2 regions of the Clostridium sp. MB05 genome follow, and region 2 is predicted to be linked to the other one. Evidence: a T-box and tRNA genes for the amino acid it is inferred to sense, from the RefSeq annotation. Region 2 holds a T-box; the other holds one or more tRNA genes.
What was found. A T-box is a leader RNA that pairs with one kind of tRNA and senses whether it is charged. The one in region 2 lies ahead of thrS (threonine--tRNA ligase), so its partner is inferred to be a tRNA-Thr.
Positions count from the first base shown of each region.

Region 1: it encodes a tRNA-Thr, which carries the amino acid that the T-box ahead of thrS (threonine--tRNA ligase) is inferred to sense. The anticodon was not compared.

Region 1 covers NZ_CP174370.1:331,278-342,173, reverse strand. The annotation lists gene ACH36K_RS01700 (adenylosuccinate synthase) at 192-1,481, shown strand; gene ACH36K_RS01695 (hypothetical protein) at 1,693-2,538, shown strand; gene ACH36K_RS01690 (acyl-[acyl-carrier-protein] thioesterase) at 2,620-3,369, shown strand; gene ACH36K_RS01685 (NAD(P)/FAD-dependent oxidoreductase) at 3,419-4,663, opposite strand; tRNA gene ACH36K_RS01680 (tRNA-Glu) at 4,993-5,067, shown strand; tRNA gene ACH36K_RS01675 (tRNA-Val) at 5,073-5,148, shown strand; tRNA gene ACH36K_RS01670 (tRNA-Asp) at 5,155-5,231, shown strand; tRNA gene ACH36K_RS01665 (tRNA-Glu) at 5,257-5,331, shown strand; tRNA gene ACH36K_RS01660 (tRNA-Val) at 5,337-5,412, shown strand; tRNA gene ACH36K_RS01655 (tRNA-Asp) at 5,419-5,495, shown strand; tRNA gene ACH36K_RS01650 (tRNA-Thr) at 5,523-5,597, shown strand; tRNA gene ACH36K_RS01645 (tRNA-Glu) at 5,604-5,678, shown strand; tRNA gene ACH36K_RS01640 (tRNA-Val) at 5,684-5,759, shown strand; tRNA gene ACH36K_RS01635 (tRNA-Asp) at 5,768-5,844, shown strand; tRNA gene ACH36K_RS01630 (tRNA-Thr) at 5,874-5,948, shown strand; gene ACH36K_RS01625 (ATP-binding protein) at 6,041-7,015, opposite strand; gene ACH36K_RS01620 (DnaD domain protein) at 7,008-8,012, opposite strand; gene ACH36K_RS01615 (peptidoglycan DD-metalloendopeptidase family protein) at 8,177-9,283, shown strand; gene ACH36K_RS01610 (S8 family serine peptidase) at 9,333-10,526, opposite strand; gene ACH36K_RS01605 (DMT family transporter) at 10,621-10,896, opposite strand, start outside.
Region 2 covers NZ_CP174370.1:745,435-756,330, forward strand. The annotation lists gene ACH36K_RS03765 (PTS transporter subunit EIIC) at 400-2,085, shown strand; gene ACH36K_RS03770 (metallophosphoesterase family protein) at 2,459-3,412, shown strand; gene ACH36K_RS03775 (helix-turn-helix domain-containing protein) at 3,577-3,996, shown strand; gene ACH36K_RS03780 (5-formyltetrahydrofolate cyclo-ligase) at 4,035-4,610, shown strand; gene ACH36K_RS03785 (hypothetical protein) at 5,124-5,306, shown strand; gene thrS (threonine--tRNA ligase) at 5,351-7,288, opposite strand; T-box leader at 7,358-7,570, opposite strand; gene ACH36K_RS03795 (ABC transporter permease) at 7,922-8,752, shown strand; gene ACH36K_RS03800 (ABC transporter permease) at 8,754-9,536, shown strand; gene ACH36K_RS03805 (ABC transporter ATP-binding protein) at 9,572-10,603, shown strand; gene ACH36K_RS03810 (polyamine ABC transporter substrate-binding protein) at 10,632-10,896, shown strand, end outside.

The DNA of each region.
Region 1 (10,896 bases), 410 kb from region 2:
TTTTAATAGAAACTAAAGATTGATAGACAATTATACAAATATTAATACGAATTATATAAATAAAATATAAAAAAATATTCGCGAAATGGTTGAAACTTTATTTTTACTTTGCTAATATGGTAGGTGGAAATTAATATTAATTAATTTATAAATAAAGGACTTATGAGTCCTTTTATAAGGAGGCAATATAAATGTCAGCATTTGTTGTTCTAGGAGCTCAATGGGGAGATGAAGGTAAAGGTAAAATGACTGATTACTTAGCAGAAGAAGCAGAGGTAATAGTTAGGTTTCAAGGTGGAAATAATGCAGGGCACACTGTTGAAGTTGGAGAAAAGCAATATAAACTTCATTTAATCCCTTCAGGAATATTATATGATAATAAATTAAATATTATAGGAAATGGTGTTGTAGTAGATCCAAAAGCTTTATTTACAGAAATAGATTATTTAGAAGGTGAAGGAGTTAAAGTTACTCCAGAAAAACTTATAATAAGCGATAGAGCACATGTTATAATGCCATATCACAAAGTTTTAGATAAACTAAAGGAAAAAGCAAGAGGAAAAAATGATATAGGAACAACTGGTAAAGGTATAGGACCTTGTTATACAGATAAGTTTGAAAGATGTGGAATAAGAATTTGTGATCTTATAAATGAAAGAATATTAAAAGAAAAATTAAAAGAAAATATAGAAGTGAAGAATGAATACATAACAAAGGTTCTAGGTGGAGAAGCTTTAAATTATGATGAGATTCTTTCAGAATATTTAGAGCTAGCAGAAAGATTAAGAGCATATGTACAAGATACATCTGTTAGATTATATGATGAAATAAAAGAAGATAAAACAGTACTATTTGAAGGAGCACAAGGAATGCTTCTAGATATAGATTATGGTACATATCCATATGTAACATCATCAAATACTACAGCTTGTGGGGTTGCTAGCGGGTCAGGGATAGGACCTACTATGGTAACAAACGCAGTTGGTATTGCAAAAGCATATACTACAAGAGTTGGTAAGGGTCCATTTCCAACAGAATTAGATAATGAAATAGGGGAATGGATAAGAGAAAAAGGACATGAATATGGTGTTACTACAGGCAGATCAAGAAGATGTGGATGGTTAGATGCTGTTATATTAAAAACTACAGTAAGAGTATCAGGATTAACTTCTTTATGTGTAACTAAAATTGATACTTTAGCAGGATTAGAAAGCCTAAAAATATGTGTTGGATATAAGTTTAATGATAAAGTTATAGACTATTTTCCAGCAAGCTTAGAAGACTTAGCTAAATGTGAACCAATATATGAAGAATTCGAAGGTTGGGGAGATGAGGTAGCTGAGGCTAGAAGTTATGAAGAGTTACCAGAAAATGCGAAAAAGTATTTATGTAGAATAGAGGAACTTACTGAAACTAAAATATCTATAGTTGGTGTAGGTCCAAGAAGAGATCAAACTATAAGAGTAACAAAAGAATTATAATATATAAGAGATTACTATAAATTTTTTGTAGTAATCTCTTCATTTATATTCAAATAAAAAATAATAGTAAATAATTTGAAATAAATTATTAATTATAATAAAATATAATGTGTAAAAAAATATATTTACTTAAAATAATGTAAATAATTCTAGTCTAAGTTAATATATTAATATGGAATTATAAAATATAAAATATAAAAGAGGTGAAATTGTGGAAGAGAAAAGAAGTTATTTATCAGTTTCTGAAATACTATCAAAAGCTTTTTATATATCTAAAAATAATATTACAGAAATTTTAAAAGTTATAGGAATATTTATTTTACCTACAATGGTAATACTTATTGGAACGATATTCGCTATCGCTTTATCGAGTTTTCTTAAAATATCTTATTCATATTCGTATTCATATTTTGATAGAGATATTCCTTTCATTGGGATAGGAACAATTCTAATAATACTCCTTTTAACTACATTAGCTAGTTTAATAATGATGTATGCAAATGCCGTCATTATTAAACTTTTAGATGATGCAAATAAAGGAAAAGAAGTAAGTTGGAGAAGTGCTAATATATATGTTTGGCAAAGAAAGTGGAGTATAATAGGATTAAATATTTTAATATACCTAATGCTTTTGGCAGCAATGGTAAGCCTGATTTTAGTTACAGTATTATTAGCCTTTTTAACTATAGGTATTGGATTAATTATATTAATTCCATTATTTATTGCTATAGTGGTTATAATGAGACCATTTGTATTTTTGTTTAACTCTATGCTAATAGTAAGAGATTTAACAATTACTGAATCTATAGGAGAAACCTTCAGATTATTTAAAAAGGGATACTTCTGGACAACTATAGGAAAATTAGCAGCGATATCGGGAATAATAATTGGATTTGGAATAGTTTTAACAATTGGTAATATTATTATACCTATTTTAGGAATGATATTAGCACTTATAGGTCAATTTTTAATTCAAGCATATACAAGGGCATATTTAAATATATTAGTATGGGATAGAAATGAAGAGGTAGAGATTCTTATAGATCCTATATTATAAACAAAGGTTTTGAGAATTAAATAAACTTAAATAAACTCTGTAGAATTACAGAGTTTTAAATTTAAAATTAGGAGCAACGAAATGGGAAAAATTTATAGTAAAGAATATGAATTACATTATTATGATGTGGATAGTAATTTAAAATGCTCTATAGCAACAATATTAAATATTTTATCTGATATAGGTACGAAACAGTCAGAAGAATTAGGATCAGGAATGGAAGGACTATTAAAAAATAATATGACTTGGGTATTTTATAATTATAATGTAAGAGTTAATAGATATCCTATGTACGGAGAAAAACTTCTAGTTAAAACGGAGCCAGCTGGATTTAAAAAGTTTTATGCTATAAGAAAGTATGAAATAAAAGATGAAAGTGGGAATTTAGTAGTAGAGGCTAATGCTATATTTTTACTTATTAATTTGGAAAAAAGAAGAACTATGAGAATCCCCTTAGAACAATATGAGATATATGGATTAAAGGGAGATATAGACGGAGAATTTAAAATACCTAAGTTAGAAAAGCTTAAAGAGGTAACGTATGAAAGAAAATTTAGCGTTAGATATACGGATATAGACTTTAATAAACATGTAAATAATACAAAGTATGTAGAGTGGGCTATAGAATCTTTGCCAGAGGATATAGTTAAAAACTATAAGTTAGAAGAAATTAAGGTTACTTTTGAAAAGGAATGTAAATATGGAGAAGAAATTAAGTCATTATCAAGTTTTATAAAAGAAGAGGATGGTTCTTTAACTACTATACATAGAATAGAAACCTTCGATAATAAAGAATTAACCAAGTTAATAGCTCATTGGAGAAAATATTAAAAAGGTTAATAAACAGATAAAATTCTGTTTATTAACCTTTAATTTTATATTAGGAATTTGCAATTGTTTTTGCAACAGAGGATCCTGAGCTCCAAGCCCATTGAAGATTAAAACCTCCACAATCACCATCTACATCTAGGATTTCACCACAAAAATATAGATTTTCAACTAATTTAGATTCTAATGTTTTAGGATTAACATCTTTAGTATCTACTCCACCTATAGTAACTTGAGCTTGATTGAATCCATTAGTATCTGTGCATTTAAACTTCCAATATTTCAATAAATTAATAAGCCTTTTTTTTTCATCCCAAGCTAAATCGTAGCAAGGAGAATGTAAATTTAATATATTTGCTTCTTTTAAAAGTGTAGGAATTAATTTTTTATTAACTATTCCAATAAGAGCATCTATAATTGGTCTATGAGAAAACATAGCAAAGTGTCCTTCTAGGAAATCCTCAACTTCACTAAGTGATTGGTTAGGCATCATATCAACAACTATTTCAACTTTTTTTGTTTTTAGTAATGCTTTTGAAGCATGCCCTGAAAGTTGTAAAATTGGAGGTCCTGATATACCATAATCAGTAAACAATATTTCTCCAAACTCTTTTCTTACAGGTTTACCGTCAACTAGTAATATTGCATATCCATCAAACTTTACTCCTGTTATTGATTTTAGATAAGGGTTATCTAATTTTAGTTGAACTATTCCAGGAATAGTTTTAATTATAGAATGACCAAAAGATTTAGCTAAATTATATCCGGAGCCATCAGAACCAGTCTTAATTGCAGATTTTCCCCCACAGGCTAAAATTAATTTATTACATGTGAATAACTTATTCTCTTCATTGCCTGTGGATAATTTAAAGATTTTCTTCTTGTGGATATCTTTTACTTTGCAGTTTGTGTATAAGGGAATATTCCTATCTTCTAACGCTAATTTTAATATATCTACAACTGATGAAGCTTGTAGCGACCTAGGATACACCTTGCCATTTTGTAACTCTATTATTGGAAGACCTAATGATAAAAAGAAATTTTCTGTATCATTTATATCAAAATTAGATAATACATTAGAAAAAAATCCTGTATTTTCACTATGATAAGAAAGGAAAGGGAAAGAAATAGTTCTATTAGATATATTACATCTTCCATTTCCAGTAGTGAGTATTTTTTTGCCTATCCTATCAGTTCCTTCAACTATGGCGACGTCTAAACCAAAATCTTTAGCTGTAATTGCAGCAACTAATCCAGAAGCACCACCACCAACTATAATTAAATCATGATGTATCATAATTAAAATCTCCTTAAAATAATATAATAAATATAATTCTATCATAGTAATATAACTTATCAAATATGGGATACTAAATTAGAGGACTAGAATGTATATAAATGCTTTAAATATAAGCAGTATATTTTTATTAATATAAAAGTGTCTAAAAAATCAAAATAAGCTAACAAAAGTCTTAAATTACTAGTATGAAAATATAGATAACCAAAGTATTTTAAAAATAAAAAAAAAAGTTGTTAAAAAGTGTTGACACTATATTAAAATTTAGGTATTATAGTTTATGTGCTCGCCGAGCGAATAGCGAGTAACAATAAGCTAAAAACAAACATGGCTCCTTGGTCAAGCGGTCAAGACACCACCCTTTCACGGTGGTAACAGGGGTTCGATTCCCCTAGGAGTCACCATTTATGGAAGCATAGCTCAGCTGGGAGAGCATCTGCCTTACAAGCAGAGGGTCACAGGTTCGATCCCTGTTGTTTCCACCATAATCTGGCTCAGTAGCTCAGTTGGTTAGAGTGCCGGCCTGTCACGCCGGAGGTCGAGGGTTCGAGCCCCTTCTGAGTCGCCACTTTAAAGTGATACAAAATAAATATGGCTCCTTGGTCAAGCGGTCAAGACACCACCCTTTCACGGTGGTAACAGGGGTTCGATTCCCCTAGGAGTCACCATTCATGGAAGCATAGCTCAGCTGGGAGAGCATCTGCCTTACAAGCAGAGGGTCACAGGTTCGATCCCTGTTGTTTCCACCATAATCTGGCTCAGTAGCTCAGTTGGTTAGAGTGCCGGCCTGTCACGCCGGAGGTCGAGGGTTCGAGCCCCTTCTGAGTCGCCACTTTAAAGTGATAAATATATAATAAATGCTGGCATGGCTCAACGGTAGAGCAGCTGACTTGTAATCAGCAGGTTGTAGGTTCGATTCCTATTGCCAGCTCCATTATATGGCTCCTTGGTCAAGCGGTCAAGACACCACCCTTTCACGGTGGTAACAGGGGTTCGATTCCCCTAGGAGTCACCATTCATGGAAGCATAGCTCAGCTGGGAGAGCATCTGCCTTACAAGCAGAGGGTCACAGGTTCGATCCCTGTTGTTTCCACCATAAATTTTGGCTCAGTAGCTCAGTTGGTTAGAGTGCCGGCCTGTCACGCCGGAGGTCGAGGGTTCGAGCCCCTTCTGAGTCGCCACTTTAAGTGATAAGAAATATATAATATGTGCTGGCATGGCTCAACGGTAGAGCAGCTGACTTGTAATCAGCAGGTTGTAGGTTCGATTCCTATTGCCAGCTCCAGAAGCTTTGGAATATTTTCCAAAGCTTTTTGTTTTTTTAAAATATTTTTGTAAGATAGATAAAAAATAAAAGAAGATAGGAATAGTAAATTCCTATCTTCTTTTTAAGTTTAATTGAATTCTTATGTCTTCAGCGTAAAACTTATATAACTTAAAATTACCAAGTAATCTAGAAGAAATTCTTTCCGTATATGTTTTTCTAATATCAAATAGAGTTAAATTTGTTGATATTAGCATTTTCTTCTTCTTTAATAATTTTTTATTTAATAGATTAAAAAATTCAGTAGCTGAAAAATCAGTTATTTGCTCTGCACCTAAGTCATCTATAATTAATAAATCACAGTTAATTAAAAAATTTTCTAATTCCATATTACCATTAAATCGTATATCCCTTAGGTTTTTAATTAACTCATCTATAGTCCTGTAAACAACTAAATATCCTTCATCAAGAAGCTCCTTAGCTACACAGCAGCTTAAAAAAGTTTTTCCAGTTCCAGAATCACCATAAAATAGTATATTATCATTAGTATTATTAAAATTATGAATAAAATCTCCTTTTAAATATTGAATAATATTTTCAATATTTTTTCTAGGTGTAAATTTATCATCACTTATTTTATGATTAGAAAATAAAGAAATATCAAGAGCATTAAAGTTAATTTCTTTTAAGGTATCTTCTAAATCAGAGTCTTTATAGTATAATTCTATTAACTTTTTCTTATAACAAGAGCATTTGTTAATTCCAATATACCCTTCATCTTTACATTTTGGACATCTATAATGAAGACTTAAATATTCTTGACTATATCCTCTAGAGACTAAAGCTTCACATTTTTTAAATCTTAAATCTGTTATTTCCTCTTTAATTTTCTTTAAAGAATTCTCATCTAAGCCCTTTAATATAGACAAAGATAAATTTAAAGACTTTTTTTGAATTAAATTATCTAGCTGTAAAATCTCAGGATATTTTTCTTCTATTTCTTTTCGTCTATTATTTAAATTTTTTTGTTCCTCAATCTTTATATTTTCATATATTGAAGTTAAATCTTTTTCATATCCTTTAATCATCATTATCCCATCCTAACAGTTTCTTTTCTAAAGAATCATAATCATAGTCACGGCCTTTAAAATTATCAAATCTTAATTTAGGCTTGTTAAAATTATTTGAATTAGAATTAGCATAATTTTTCTTTGAAGATAGATTCTTATAAGAGACCTCTTTTTCTTCGATCTGCTTTAGGCTTCTTAAGTTATCTTTGTTCCAACTTGATAATATTCCATCTATATATTTAAAATCCGCTCTATTTAGCCTTTGAAAACAAATATCACAAGCTTTTTTTATTATATCTAATGAAAAACCATAATTTGTAGTCCATTTTTCTAACATATCTTCCTGAGGCTTCATTATATCTGTATTTCTAATTCCTAAAAATTTAAGTATTTCTCTGTAGGTTCCCCATTTATCTTCTGTTTTTCTTATATAATTTTGTGCATCATCAATAGTTTTTATTTTCATTTCGTTCCATGCTAGTGCTACTTTTTCTATATATCTATGGTTAGTTTTACCCTTAGAAACACAAAATTCAATTATTAGAAGGATTAATTCAGAAGAAAAATTAAAATCTTTTTTCCATCCTATATAAGTTGTAAACTCGCTAGGGGATAGAGGTCTACCCAGTAGTCTTTCTATATCCTTCAACATACCATTATTAGTTTCATCTGAAAGTTCTGCTAATAAGTTAATTTCACTTTTATCAACATTATTATCAGAAGATAGATCTATAAATTCTATATCAAAGTTTCCCATTTTATCAATTGGGATTAGCCTTATAACACCTTCATCATTCCAATAATTAAGTGCATTTATTATATCAGACTCTAATAGATTTAATGATGTAGCTAATATTGAGGCATTAACTCCAATTTCACCAGTAAAATTATATTTAAGCATTAAAAGATATACTTTAATAAATTCTCCTCGAGCTTTAGGCATATATTTTTCAATAAATATATTACTTATAGGAGTAAATTTTAAAGGCTTTGATTTAAGCATGAAAGTGCTCATAATTACAACCACCTTTCTAACAGTAATATTGCAATAACATAATTATAACAAAGTGGAGTAATAGGCTCAACAAAACTATAGAATATATAAAAAGAATATTATTTCTAAAATTGGGAAAACTAATAGATGTGTTGCTTAACATTATTAAAATGAAAGGAGATTTTATGGATATAAAAGGAGACTCGATAAAGGTAGCTAAAAAGGCTACATTATCAATATTTGTTATAGGGCTTATTTTAAATATTAGTTTTACTAAGGTAAAGGCTCAAACAGATGAAAGCTTCAGCAATATAAATCTAAATAAGCAAACATATTCTATATCAAATAAAGTATCAAGTGGAAATAATATACTTGATAATCTAATTGTGGCTTTAACAGGAAGAATAAACGGGTATGAAGTAAGGTTAGATGATAAGATTATAGGATATACTTCAATAGAGAATGATATTAGTAATATAACAAATTTAGTTTTGGAAAAATATATAAGCGAAAAGAAGATTAAAGGAAGTTCAATAGTATCTTTTCAAATAAATGGAGATATAAAACTACAAGAAAATAAATTTGATGTAGCTTTATTACAAACAAATGAAGAACTGACTAGTGCTATATATGATTTATCAAAAGAAAATTCAAGTAACTTAAAGCTAAGTATAAAATATGTAAATGAAGATAATATAAAAATACAACCTAACACAATAATAATACCAAGTGATTCTATGTATTTAGGAGAAACAAAGGTTGAAGATGGAGAAGTAGGTCTGAAAAAGCAAGTAAAAGAAGTTACATATGAAAATGATAAACTTATAAGCACTAAAATAGTTAAGGAGGAAAAGATAAAAGAAGCAATAAGCAAAAAAGTTTATAGAGGAACTAAAAATCCATATAATTATGGAATCGCTTTTTTAAAAAGTCCAACTAGAGGAGGAGATATGACGTCTGGATATGGCGAGAGATGGAACTCTTTCCATAAAGGAATAGATATTGCAGGGAACACAGGAGATGATGTTTTAGTTGCAATGGATGGGGAAGTTATATATGCTCAATATAATGATGGTGGCTATGGTAATTTAATAATGGTTAAGCACGAAGATAATATGATTACATATTATGGACACTTAGATGGATTTTATGTTAAGGTAGGAGATAAAGTTAAAAAGGGAGCTGTAATTGGAGCAATAGGAAACACTGGATTTAGCACTGGACCGCATTTACATTTTGAACTTAGAGTAAATAATGAACCAGTAGATCCAACTAATTATATAGTTCAATAAAATATATATTAAAGAGATATAAAATGAAAGGTGCTTTTATTAGTACCTTTCATTTTATTATAGAGTTAATATTTATTTTACCATCGCCTTGATAGTTTTTAGGAATATCTAGTAACTCACATGATACCTTTAAAAGAGATGATATATCTTTGGGGGTTAAATCCGGATTGCTTTCATAAATTAAAGCACATACGCCTGATACATAAGCTGCAGCTAGGGAAGTACCACTAAAGGTTTTATATGAACTATCTAGCTTTGAAGGATATAACTTAATTCCATCTCTTTCAGAAATATAACTGGTATTAGAGTTTAAAGAAACTATATCAACGCAGGCAGCACATAAATTAGGTTTTGAGTCCTTTTTTAATGTACCAACTGATGAATAAGTATAAGGTTTAATTTTTGATGTAGAGTCATAACCTGAAACGGTTATACAATCATTGCATAAAGCAATTCCTGTAATTGACCCTTCTAAATTTTTATTACTACCACTTGGGACTATACAAGTTATGTTTTTACTATTTGCTGATAATACCATTAAATTGAAACACTTTTGGAAAAATACATTATAATGTAATAATTCAAATGGTAAACATAAGATTTTTATATTATGCTTTTCATTTTCTTCAATAATCATCTCTATTGCATTAAGTACATCAGATATAAACCCCTTTCCACTTTTATCAAAGGCTTTATAGCAATGAATATTACATTCAGGAGCAATTCCACTATACATTCCATTGGATTTTCCTCCGCTTCCAGCAATTATTCCGGCGGTACAAGTTCCATGTCCATTATCATCATAAGGATATTTTAATCCATTTATTAAATCTATAAATGTAATTATTCTATTATAAGGAGTAATTAAATCAGGATGGGGATAAACGCCAGTATCTATAATTGCAACACTAACATTTCTACCTTTAACTTTGGTTTTACTAGATATTCTAATTTTATTTGCAGTACTAACGCTCATACCACATAAAGAGAAGTATTCGTCAAAGCAAATATAATCAACCTCTGGATATTCTAGTAATCTTTGAATACCATTAGAATTTAGTCTGGCACATATTAATTGACAATGCTTTATATTACTTATAAATTCACCTTTATAAGAGGGAATTTTTTTTATTAAGCTATCATGAAATTTTTTATATTTAATAAGTACTCTATAATTATTATAGGGTTTTGATAACATACAATTTTTTAAGTTTGAATCTAATTTTTTATTAAGTGAAAACATACTATACTCCTAAAATTGATCACAATATATAGTATATTAAAAGTATGATTTTTGTTAATAGTATAATTTTCTAAAGAGTAAAAAAGAAGAGAGCTTACACTCTCCACTTAAATATAATAATTCCTAATATCATTATAGCTATTCCAATAAACTCTCTAAGATGAAAAGATATTTTTTCAACACCAAATAAACCAAAAGCATCAACAACTCCAGCAGAAGCAAGTTGTGCAACTAAAATTATAGCGATACCACATGTAGCACCCATTGCGCCAATACTTCTCATAACAGTAAAAATAATTATTACGCCAAGGACTCCACCTAGTAAATAGATTTTATTTACATCTTTTACATTCTTGAAACTTCCTTTGCC
Region 2 (10,896 bases):
CAATATATAATAATAAAGTAACAGGGAGCTGATTTTATGAAGAAGGAAACAAAAGATTTAAATCAATATAAGTTACTAAATAATATGATAAATAATTTAATAAATAAAAATAAATTAGAAAAAAATAATAAAAAAACATTTACATTATAAAAAAGTTGTGATACTATAAAACCGTAATTAAATAAGTAGTGTGTTACTGGTTATGCAGGCAAGGACTAAAAATATTATAGATATAGCTATATCTATAAGGTTTTGGTCCTTTTTTTATTTTTTATAATACTATTTTAAAAAGGCTTCATAACTTTATGGCAAAATGGAAACAATAAATCCATAGTAGCAAAAACTACTTAGCAGCTTATTTTTATATTTATATAAAATTTATTTAAGGAGGAATTATAAATGCTACAATTTTTACAAAGAATCGGTAAAGCAATCATGCTTCCAATAGCAGCTTTACCAATAGCAGGTATTTTACTAGGAGTTGGTGGTGCATTATTAGGAATATCAGGATTAAACAATCCACCAGCAGTTTATCAACCACTTATAGCTTTTGTTAGTATTCCAGCTGTTACAGCAGTATTAACAATAATGAAAAATGTTGGGGATATAATATTTGGAAATTTACCATTATTATTTGCAGTAGGTGTTGCTGTTGGACTAGCTAAAAAAGATAAAGGAACAGCAGCATTAGCATCAGTATTTGGATTCATAGTAATGAACCAAGTTATCTCTTCAATGTTAACTTTAGGATTAACTCAATTAGGCGTTGTTACTGCGAAAGAGGTTGGTGCATATGGAACTTATGTAACTACTAACTTAGGTATATTCACATTAAATATGTCAGTATTTGGTGGTATTATAGCAGGTATAGTTACAGCATTATTACATAATAAATATCACACAATACAATTACCACAAGTTATTGGATTCTTCTCAGGATCAAGATTTGTACCGATAATAACATCATTAGTTATGGCTTTAGTTGGAGCACTTTTAGCTTTCGCATGGCCAGTAGTACAAAATGGTATAGTAGGACTTTCAGAATTAGTTAGAAATGCAGGAGCAGTTGGAACATTCTTCTATGGAGTTATTGAAAGAGCATTAGTTCCATTTGGATTACACCATGTATTCTATACACCATTCTGGTTTGGATCATTTGTTGAAGGAAATATTTTAGTAAATGGAACATGGCAAACAGTTGCAGGAGCTAATACAGCTTACTTTGCTCAATTATCAAATATGGGTAGTTTAGTTGGTGCTTCATCAGCAGATATGGCAACAGTAGTTGCAGGTACTACAAGATTTATGGCTGGTAAGTTCCCATTTATGATATTTGGTCTTCCAGCAGCAGCTTTAGCAATGTATAAGGCAGCAGCTCCAAGCAAGAAGAAAATTGTTGGATCACTATTAATTTCAGCAGCAGTAACATCAATGTTAACAGGTATTACTGAACCGATTGAATTTACATTCTTATTCGTTGCTCCAGTATTGTACGGAGTACACTGTATATTAGCAGGTTTATCATTTATGTTAATGGATATATTAAATGTATTTATAGGTATGACATTCTCAGGTGGTCTAATAGACTTTACTTTATTCGGTTTATTACCAGCAGGAGCTGGAGTACCAACTAACTGGATAATGGTTATAATTGTTGGTGCAGTATATGCAGTAGTTTATTACTTCTTATTCTTATTCATGATTAAGAAATTCAACTTAAAGACTCCAGGTAGAGATGAAAGTGAAGAAGAAACTAAGCTTTACACTAAAGCGGATTACCAAGCTAAAGCTGGAATCCCTCAAGCTGATATAAAGGAAAATGCTAAGGGTAAAAACAACGAAATAGTTGAAAAAGCTCCAGCAGTATTAGCAGCTTTAGGTGGAGAAGAAAATATAGTTAGTGTTGATGCTTGTATAACTAGATTAAGAGTTGAAGTTAAAGATAAAGCAAATGTAAATAAAGATGAATTAAAATCTTTAGGAGCAGCAGGTGTAGTTGAAGTTGGAAATGGAATTCAAGCTATATTTGGGGCTAAAGCAGATGCTTATAAAAATGAAATTAAAAATATCTTAGATCTTGATTAATAGTTAGTGCATATGGCTTTCAAATAAAGAGTAAAAAATCGTTAATTCTTATAAATAGAATTAACGATTTTTTTTATATAGAATATTAAATTTATGATGGACTTTTTATAATAAATTGTAGTTAGATGATTTTGATTTGCTTAAATTCAATATATATAATACTTTTTAAACATTATATATTGAATTTAAGTATTAGACATAATTGGGGTTAAATGCTAAATTAGTGATAAAGATAAGTTGAAATTATATTATAGATATATTAAATTAGCAAACTTTTAAGAAATAGAAGTGAATATTATATAAGTTATAGAAAAAAATAAATTTAATTAAGATTTTATATTCAGAACTAATTTTAAAGTAGAGGTGATTAAAAATGAAAAAATTTAAATTAATCATTAGTACAATTATAATAATCTTTTTAGGAGTAATATCAGTTACATATATAAATAAATCTAAAGCAATTCCTAAGATTACAACAGCAACAACAACATCAAATTCAGATCTTACTTTTGCTGTGTTAGGAGATGTTCATGAGAATATTGATCATTTTCAAAAGGCTATTAATGATTTATATACAATAAATCCTAATATGGATGCATTAGTGTTAAATGGTGATGTTGTAGATCAAGGATTAGATGAACAATATGATTCAGTACAAAAAGCTTTAGAGAAAAATAAAGAGTTCTTACCTGGAACAATTATTAAAAATATTGGGAATCATGAATTTTTTGATTATAATACTGAAACGAATGCCCCAGAGCAAGTTCAAATATTTATGAATAAATATCTTGAGTTTTCCGGAGAAGAAAAGGTATATCATGATAAATGGATAAAAGATTATCATTTTATATCACTAGGATCTGAAGATGGTAATTCTGAAACTTTAAATTCAGTAACAGCATTTATATCTAATAAACAATTAGAATGGTTTAAAGAAAAACTAGCTGAAAATCACCAAAAAGGAAAGCCGATATTTGTATTTCTACATCAACACTTAGATTATGGAAATAATTCATGGATTGGTGTTAAACAAAGTGAAGAAATTAAAGAGATATTAGCACAATATCCAGAAGTAATAATGTTTGCATCTCACACTCATAGTGACTTGAATGAAAACAGTGTAATTTTAAACAAACCATTTACAATAGTTAATACAGGGGCTGTTCATTATACTATTATACCTGATCCAAATGAAGAAAAGGGTTATAGGAGAGAAGCAGACTATATCAAAGGAGTTTATATAGAAGTAAATGGTAATAATGTTACTATTAAGGGTAGGAATATAGAAGAAAAACAATGGATATTTAGTACAGAGATTGTTAATTAGTGAACTTGATTAAATAGTGTCAATATATATTATAATAATATAATGTGCATGAGTTATAAATATAGAAAACTTATGTATTTTAACAGAATGGCAACTTTAGGTTGACAAAAAGCAAGTGTTAATTGGTAGTATGAAAGTTTATAATTAGGTATGTTTTAATAGAGGTGATAAGATTGAAATTTTCAGAAAAATTACAAGTTTTAAGAAAGGAAAAGGGATTATCTCAAGAAAAATTAGCAGAAATATTATCTGTATCTCGGCAGGCAGTTTCAAAATGGGAGTCTGGTCAAACATATCCTGAAATAGATAAATTAATAGTGTTAAGTGATTTGTTTAAAATAACATTAGATGATTTAGTAAGAGATGGGGATATTACATGTGAGAATAAAGATAATGATGGAACTAAATTAGAAAATGAGATTAATGAAGATTCTGAAGAAAAGGATGAATTTATAATGGTAGGAGGATTTATTGCAGGTACTGCAATTGGATTGCTTACAGGTAATCTTATGTTTGGAACAGTAGCGGCATTTTTGGGACTTGGATTATCCTATATTATAAAGGGAATTAGAAAGTATAGTTGAGAAAATATTTATAAACTATCTGACTTAAGGAGAATATTATGAATAAAGAAGATAAAAGAAAATTAAGAAATGAAATATTATCAATAAGAGATGCTTTAGTTAGGAACGAAAAAGAATATATGGATAATAATATATTTAATAAGTTAGTAAATAGTGAACTATATAAAAATGCCAAGAGTATTTTTATTTATATAAATTTTAGTAATGAAATAAATACAATAAATATAATAGAAAAATCATTAAATGATAGAAAAGAAGTTTTCATTCCTAAAATATATAAGGGTGATAAATCTATGAAAGCAATAAAGTTAAATTCATTTAATGAATTAAAGAAAAACTCCATGGGAATATTGGAGCCATACGATGATTCTAATTTTATAGAAAAAACAAATATAGATTTAATAATAGTCCCAGGAGTAGTCTTTGATAATAAAGGAAATAGGATAGGATATGGCGGAGGTTATTACGATAGGTATTTAGAAGATATAAAATATAAAAATAATAAAGTGGCCTTAGCTTATGATATTCAAATAGTTGAAAGTATAGATGCCGAGGCACACGATGTTAAGATAGACTATATAGTTACTAATAGCAAAATCATAGATAAATTTTAATTAGTAGTTGAAAATTTTGAGAATGATGCATATATAATAAAGGTAAAAGTTACATTAGGATGAGATCTTGGGACTTGTCAAAGTCTATTTAATGCTTACTTAACAAATTTAGGTTTTAGAAACTTCTCATTTAAGAACGGAAATGTATTCTCAAAATGCTTTAGAATTAGCTAAATGTCTAGAAAAACATCCTAAAATAAAGTAGGTTAAAATTATTCATACCTTGAAACAAGTTCACAATATGAATGGGGGTAACGAAACGTGCACCCCTTTTTATAAATTAAAGATATAATAAAGCGGTTCATACAAGTTAGATTATATAATACAGAACAATCTAACTTTTTCTTATTTAGTTCTTTAAAGTTTTATATTTTAAATTTCGCAATACTTTTGATATAATAAATAATATTAAATAAGAAAAAGCAATGAAAGTTATTAGTGATAATAAATAAAATTCTAATTGATTTAATTATTAAATATAGAATACAAATTAATTATAGGGAGTGGTTTGTTATGTTTACAAAGGAAGAACTTCAAATTCTTAATGATGCTTTAAAGATGGCTGAAGAAAATTGTACAAAATTATTAGAATCAAGTACAAATAATAAAGATAGAATGGTATCTTATAATAGAAAGCAAAAGAAGATATGGTTACTTCAAAATAAGATGAAAAAACTTATTGAAGAAAATAAATAATGAAAAAAGCAGGTATTTGATTAACTTCAAATACCTGCTTTATATTATTTTTCTTTATTTGCTATTTCTAAGATTAATCTATTCTTCAATTCTGAAACTGGAATTGCACCTTCTTCGCCATTTTTTCTGCTTCTTACTGAAGCCTCATTGTTAGTAGCTTCTTTTTCACCAACAACTAAAATGTAAGGGATTCTTTCAAGTCTAGCTTCTCTAATTTTATAGCCGATCTTTTCTGCTCTGTAGTCTCCAGAAATTCTTATTCCTGCATTTTTGAAATCTTTAACTATAGACTCAGCATAGTCATTATATTTATCAGAAATAGGAAGAACTATTGCTTGAGCAGGAGCAAGCCAAGTTGGGAATGCACCAGCATATTTTTCAATAAGCATAGCTAAAGTTCTTTCATAACATCCAATTGAAGATCTATGAATTATATATGGACGTTTCTTATTACCGTCTTTATCTATATAAGTCATACCAAATCTTTCTGCAAGAGCAAAGTCGATTTGAATAGTGATTATTGTATCTTCTTTTCCATGAACATTTTTAAATTGAATGTCAAGTTTAGGTCCGTAGAATGCAGCCTCACCTTCAGCTTCTACGTAGTTAATGCCAAGATGATCTAATATTCCTTTCATTAACACTTGAGTATCTTCCCAGGCTTCAGGGTTATTTATATACTTTTCAGTGTTCTTTGGATCCCATTTAGAGAATCTAAATGAAATATCTTCATCAATTCCTAAAGTAGACATTATATGATTTATTAACTCAACACAACCCTTGAATTCTTCTTCAATTTGATCAGGTCTACAAACTATATGACCATCAGATAAAGTAAATTGTCTTACACGAATTAATCCATGCATTTCACCTGATGATTCATTTCTATATAAAGTAGAAGTTTCAGCATATCTTATTGGTAACTCTCTATAGCTGTGTTGCTCAGCATTATAAATAGTATATTGGAATGGACAAGTCATAGGTCTTAATGCCATAACTTCTGGATCATGGTCTTCATCACCTAAAACAAACATACCGTCTTTATAGTGATCCCAGTGTCCTGAAACCTTAAATAAGTCATTTTTAGACATAGAAGGAGTTTTAGTAAATACATAACCTCTTTTTTCTTCTTCATCCTCAACCCATCTTTGAAGAAGTTGTATCATTTTTGCTCCCTTAGGCATTATTAATGGTAATCCTTGACCTACATTTTCATCAGTTGTAAATATTTTAAGTTCTCTACCTAACTTATTATGATCTCTCTTTTTAGCTTCTTCTAATGCTTCTAAGTGAGCATCTAAATCAGCTTTCTTTAAGAAGGCTGTTCCATATACTCTTGAAAGCATTTTATTCTTTTCATTACCTTTCCAGTAAGCACCTGCACTTCTAATAAGTTTAATAGCTTTAACTGATTTTAATGATATTAAATGAGGACCTGCACATAAGTCAACAAAGTCACCCATTTTATAGAAAGATATAACTTCATTTTCGTCTAAGTCATTTATTAATTCAACCTTATATGGTTCATTAGCTTCTTCCATAAGCTTTATTGCTTCAACTCTTGGTAATTCAAATCTTTCGATAGAAGGATTTTCTTTTATTATTTTTTTCATTTCATCTTCTATTTTAACTAAGTCTTCAGCTGTAAATGAATTTTCTACATCAAAATCATAATAGAAACCATCACTTATAGCAGGTCCTATAGCTAGTTTTGCATTAGGATATAATCTTTTAACTGCATAAGCTAAAACGTGAGATATACTGTGTCTTAATGCATCTTTTCCTTCTTGAGAATCAAATGTGCAAATTGCAAGTTCGCTATCTTGATTTACAACATAACGTAAATCTACAACCTCTCCATTAACTATTCCACAACAAGCATTTCTAGCTAAGCCTTCACTAATTGATTTAGCTATATCTAAAACAGAAATACTAGCTTCAAATTCTTTTACTGATCCATCTTTTAAAGTAATTTTAATCATATTTATTTCTCCCTTCGTAATACAAATTTAAAAAGTAAATAAAAAAACTCCCGTCTCTTCTATATAAATAGAAGGGACGAGAGTATAAATTCTAATTTTCCCGCGGTTCCACCCTTAATTGCCTACAATAAGGCCTCTTAAGAATATCGTAACGTGATATAAACGGACTTTATTAGAGTCACTCAGAGGTGGTCTTCAACTAAATTCAAGTAAGATAATTTCACCAAACATATCTCTCTCTGAAAATGAAACGTAGTTTACTCTTCTCTTCAACGTGTTTAAATATTTATTACTAATTATTATAGTTATATAATATGCTAATGTCAACAAAAAAGAATTAAACTTAAAATTTTTTATAAAAAAGTAGTATAAAGATATTTTAATCTATATATAAGAAAAGAATATTCGTGATTTGGCTATGGAAAGAAAATGTAGAAATTGAATTAAATCATAAATATGTGATTATGAAACATAATTTTAGTTAAAATTAATATTAAAAATAGACTTAAAACGAAATATAAAAAATAAAAAGTTGACATTGTTCGTATAAAAAAGTAAAATAAACTTATAATATGAATAAAAAATGTTAAAATATTCGTATATTAACGAATTATTTAGAGGGGAAATGAAAAAATGAAGCGAAAAAGTCATTATATACTATTTATACCCTGTGTAGTATTGGTAGCATACTTTATGATAGTTCCACTATTAGGCACGATAATTCCTACATTGACAAATACAGCTGGAGGAATGTTTAGCCAATATACAAATTTCTTTAAAGATTCATATATGATGTTAATATTCTGGAGGACCATTAAGGTATCATTAATATCATCTGCAATTTGTATGATTATAGGTGTACCAGTAGCGTATTACATATCAAGAATATCTAAAAAGTTAAGAGGTTTACTTATTGCATTAACAGTATTTCCTGTTTTAACAAATTCAGTTGTTCGTTCATTTGCTTGGATGAGCATTTTAGGGAAAAATGGTGTTATTAATAGCTTACTTATAAAGTTAAATATGATAAATGAACCACTATCACTTTTGTATACAGAAGGCGCAATTATAGTTGGTACAGTATATATTTTCTTACCTTTAATGATTATTTCTCTTGTTGGGGTTATGGAAAATGTAGAAAATGATTTATTAGAAGCAGCAGAAAGTCTGGGAGCAAGTAAATTAAAGGCATTTTTCAAGGTTATATTTCCACTTAGTTTACCAGGATTAATAGTTGGAACAGTTTTAGTATTTACAGGCTCTTTAACTGCATATACGACTCCACAACTATTAGGTGGAAACAAAAATACAGTTTTGGCCACATTAATATATCAAAAAACCATGACATTGGGAGATTGGCAAGGAGCTGCAGTAGTAGCCACTATAATGATTGTAGTTACATTAATAGTTATAAAGGGAATCAACTTCCTAGCGTCAAAACTAGATAAGAGGGGTGTTTCATAAGATGAAAAAAAATAAATTTCTAACAGCTTTTGTTGTATTAGTATATATATTCTTATTTGCGCCATTAGTTATTATTGCTATGACAAGTATAGGAACAGAAAACTATATAGCATTCCCACCAAAAGGATTCACTTTAAAATGGTTTTTAACAGTATTTAAATCAGAAGCTTTTATAAGCAGTATGATTACCAGTTTTGTAATATCGGGAGTAGCTACATTAGCGGCTTTAATTATAGGTACTCCTGCAGCTTATGGATTAAGTAGATATGACTTTAGAGGAAAAGCTGCTATTAAAAGCTTCTTCTTCTCACCGCTAATAATACCTGGTATAGTAGTTGGATTTTCACTATTCCAATTCTTATTAGTAAAGTTAAGTCTTTCAGTACATATTAGTTTATTTATTGGACATACATTAGTAATTATTCCTTACATAATAAGAGTTATTGGATCTAGTTTAGAAGTATTTGACTATTCAATAGAAGAAGCAGCTATGAGCTTAGGATGCAAAAAATCATTAACTTTCTTTAAAGTAGTATTACCTAATATAACATCAGGAGTAATGGCAGCATTTATGTTAGCTTTTATAAATTCATTTAATAATGTTCCAGTATCTATGTTTTTAACTGGACCAGGGGTAAGTACATTACCTATAACAATGATGAACTATGTTGAGTATAATTATGATCCAACAGTATCAGCATTGTCAGTAATATTAATGATATTAACTATTGGAATTATGTACATATTAGAAAAGACCCTAGGTCTTAATAATTTTGCAGGATAAAGTTATGACTAATAAAGAGTTGGAGGACAAGTAAAATGGATTTAATAAATTTACAAAGCATAAATGTTTCATATGATAAAAAAAATAATATATTAGAAAATTTAAATCTAAAAGTTAAAAAGGGAGAGCTGGTATCTCTTCTTGGGCCAAGTGGATGTGGAAAGACTACAACTTTAAGAGTTGTTGCAGGATTTATAGAGCCAACTGCAGGTAAGTTTTTATTAGAGAATGAAGATTATACAAAGATACCTGTTCATAATAGAAATTTTGGACTAGTGTTCCAAAGTTACGCATTATTTCCACATTTAACAGTTGAAGAAAATGTAGCCTTTGGCTTAAAGATGAAAAATATGCCTAAGGATAAAATAAAAGTAAAGGTAGATGAAATATTAGAAACTGTAGATATGACTCACTTAGCAAAGAGGTATCCTAAAGAATTATCTGGGGGACAAAAACAAAGAGTAGCTATAGCAAGGGCATTAGTTATAGAACCAAGACTTTTACTCTTAGATGAACCCTTAAGTAATCTTGATGCAAAGTTAAGGCTTAAGATGAGAGTTGAGATAAGAAAACTTCAACAAAAACTAGGAATAACAACATTATTTGTTACTCATGATCAAGAAGAGTGCTTCTCAATCTCAGATAGAGTAGCAGTACTTAATAAAGGAGTCATAGAACAATTTGATACTCCGGAAAATATTTATTCAAATCCAGCTACAGAGTTTGTTGCAAGGTTTGTAGGATTTGAAAACTTCATTAATTTAAAAAAGGTTTCAAAGGATACTTATTGTAGTGAATGTGGAGCTGAATTTAAGGTGGACAAATCAAAGGATCAAATAGATGTTAAAGCAACTATAAGACCAGATGATATAAAGATAGTTAATGAAGAGCTAGAAAATACAATAGATGGTATCATAGAAATAAGAACATTCTTAGGGAAAGCATACCAATATGATGTTAAAACATCTGTGGGTAGCATAATTGTGAATAGTGAAAATAGCCTTATATATGAAAAAGGAGATAAAGTAAAGATTCAATTACCATCAAATAAAATAGTTATATTATAAAATTTGCATAAGATAAAGGAGAATATTTATGAAGAAGAGAATTTTAGCATTATTATTAACAGGATTAATTTTATCAACAGCTTTAGTAGGATGTAACAAATCTGGAGATGCTGCATCAAACAAAAAACTTGTAATTTCAACATGGGGACTAAATGAAGATGTATTAAAAGAAACAGTGTTTGAACCTTTTGCTAAGGAACATGGAGTAGAGATTGTTTTAGAGGTTGGAAATAATTCTGAAAGACTAACTAAAATGAAGAACAATCCTAATTCTAATATAGATATAACTTATT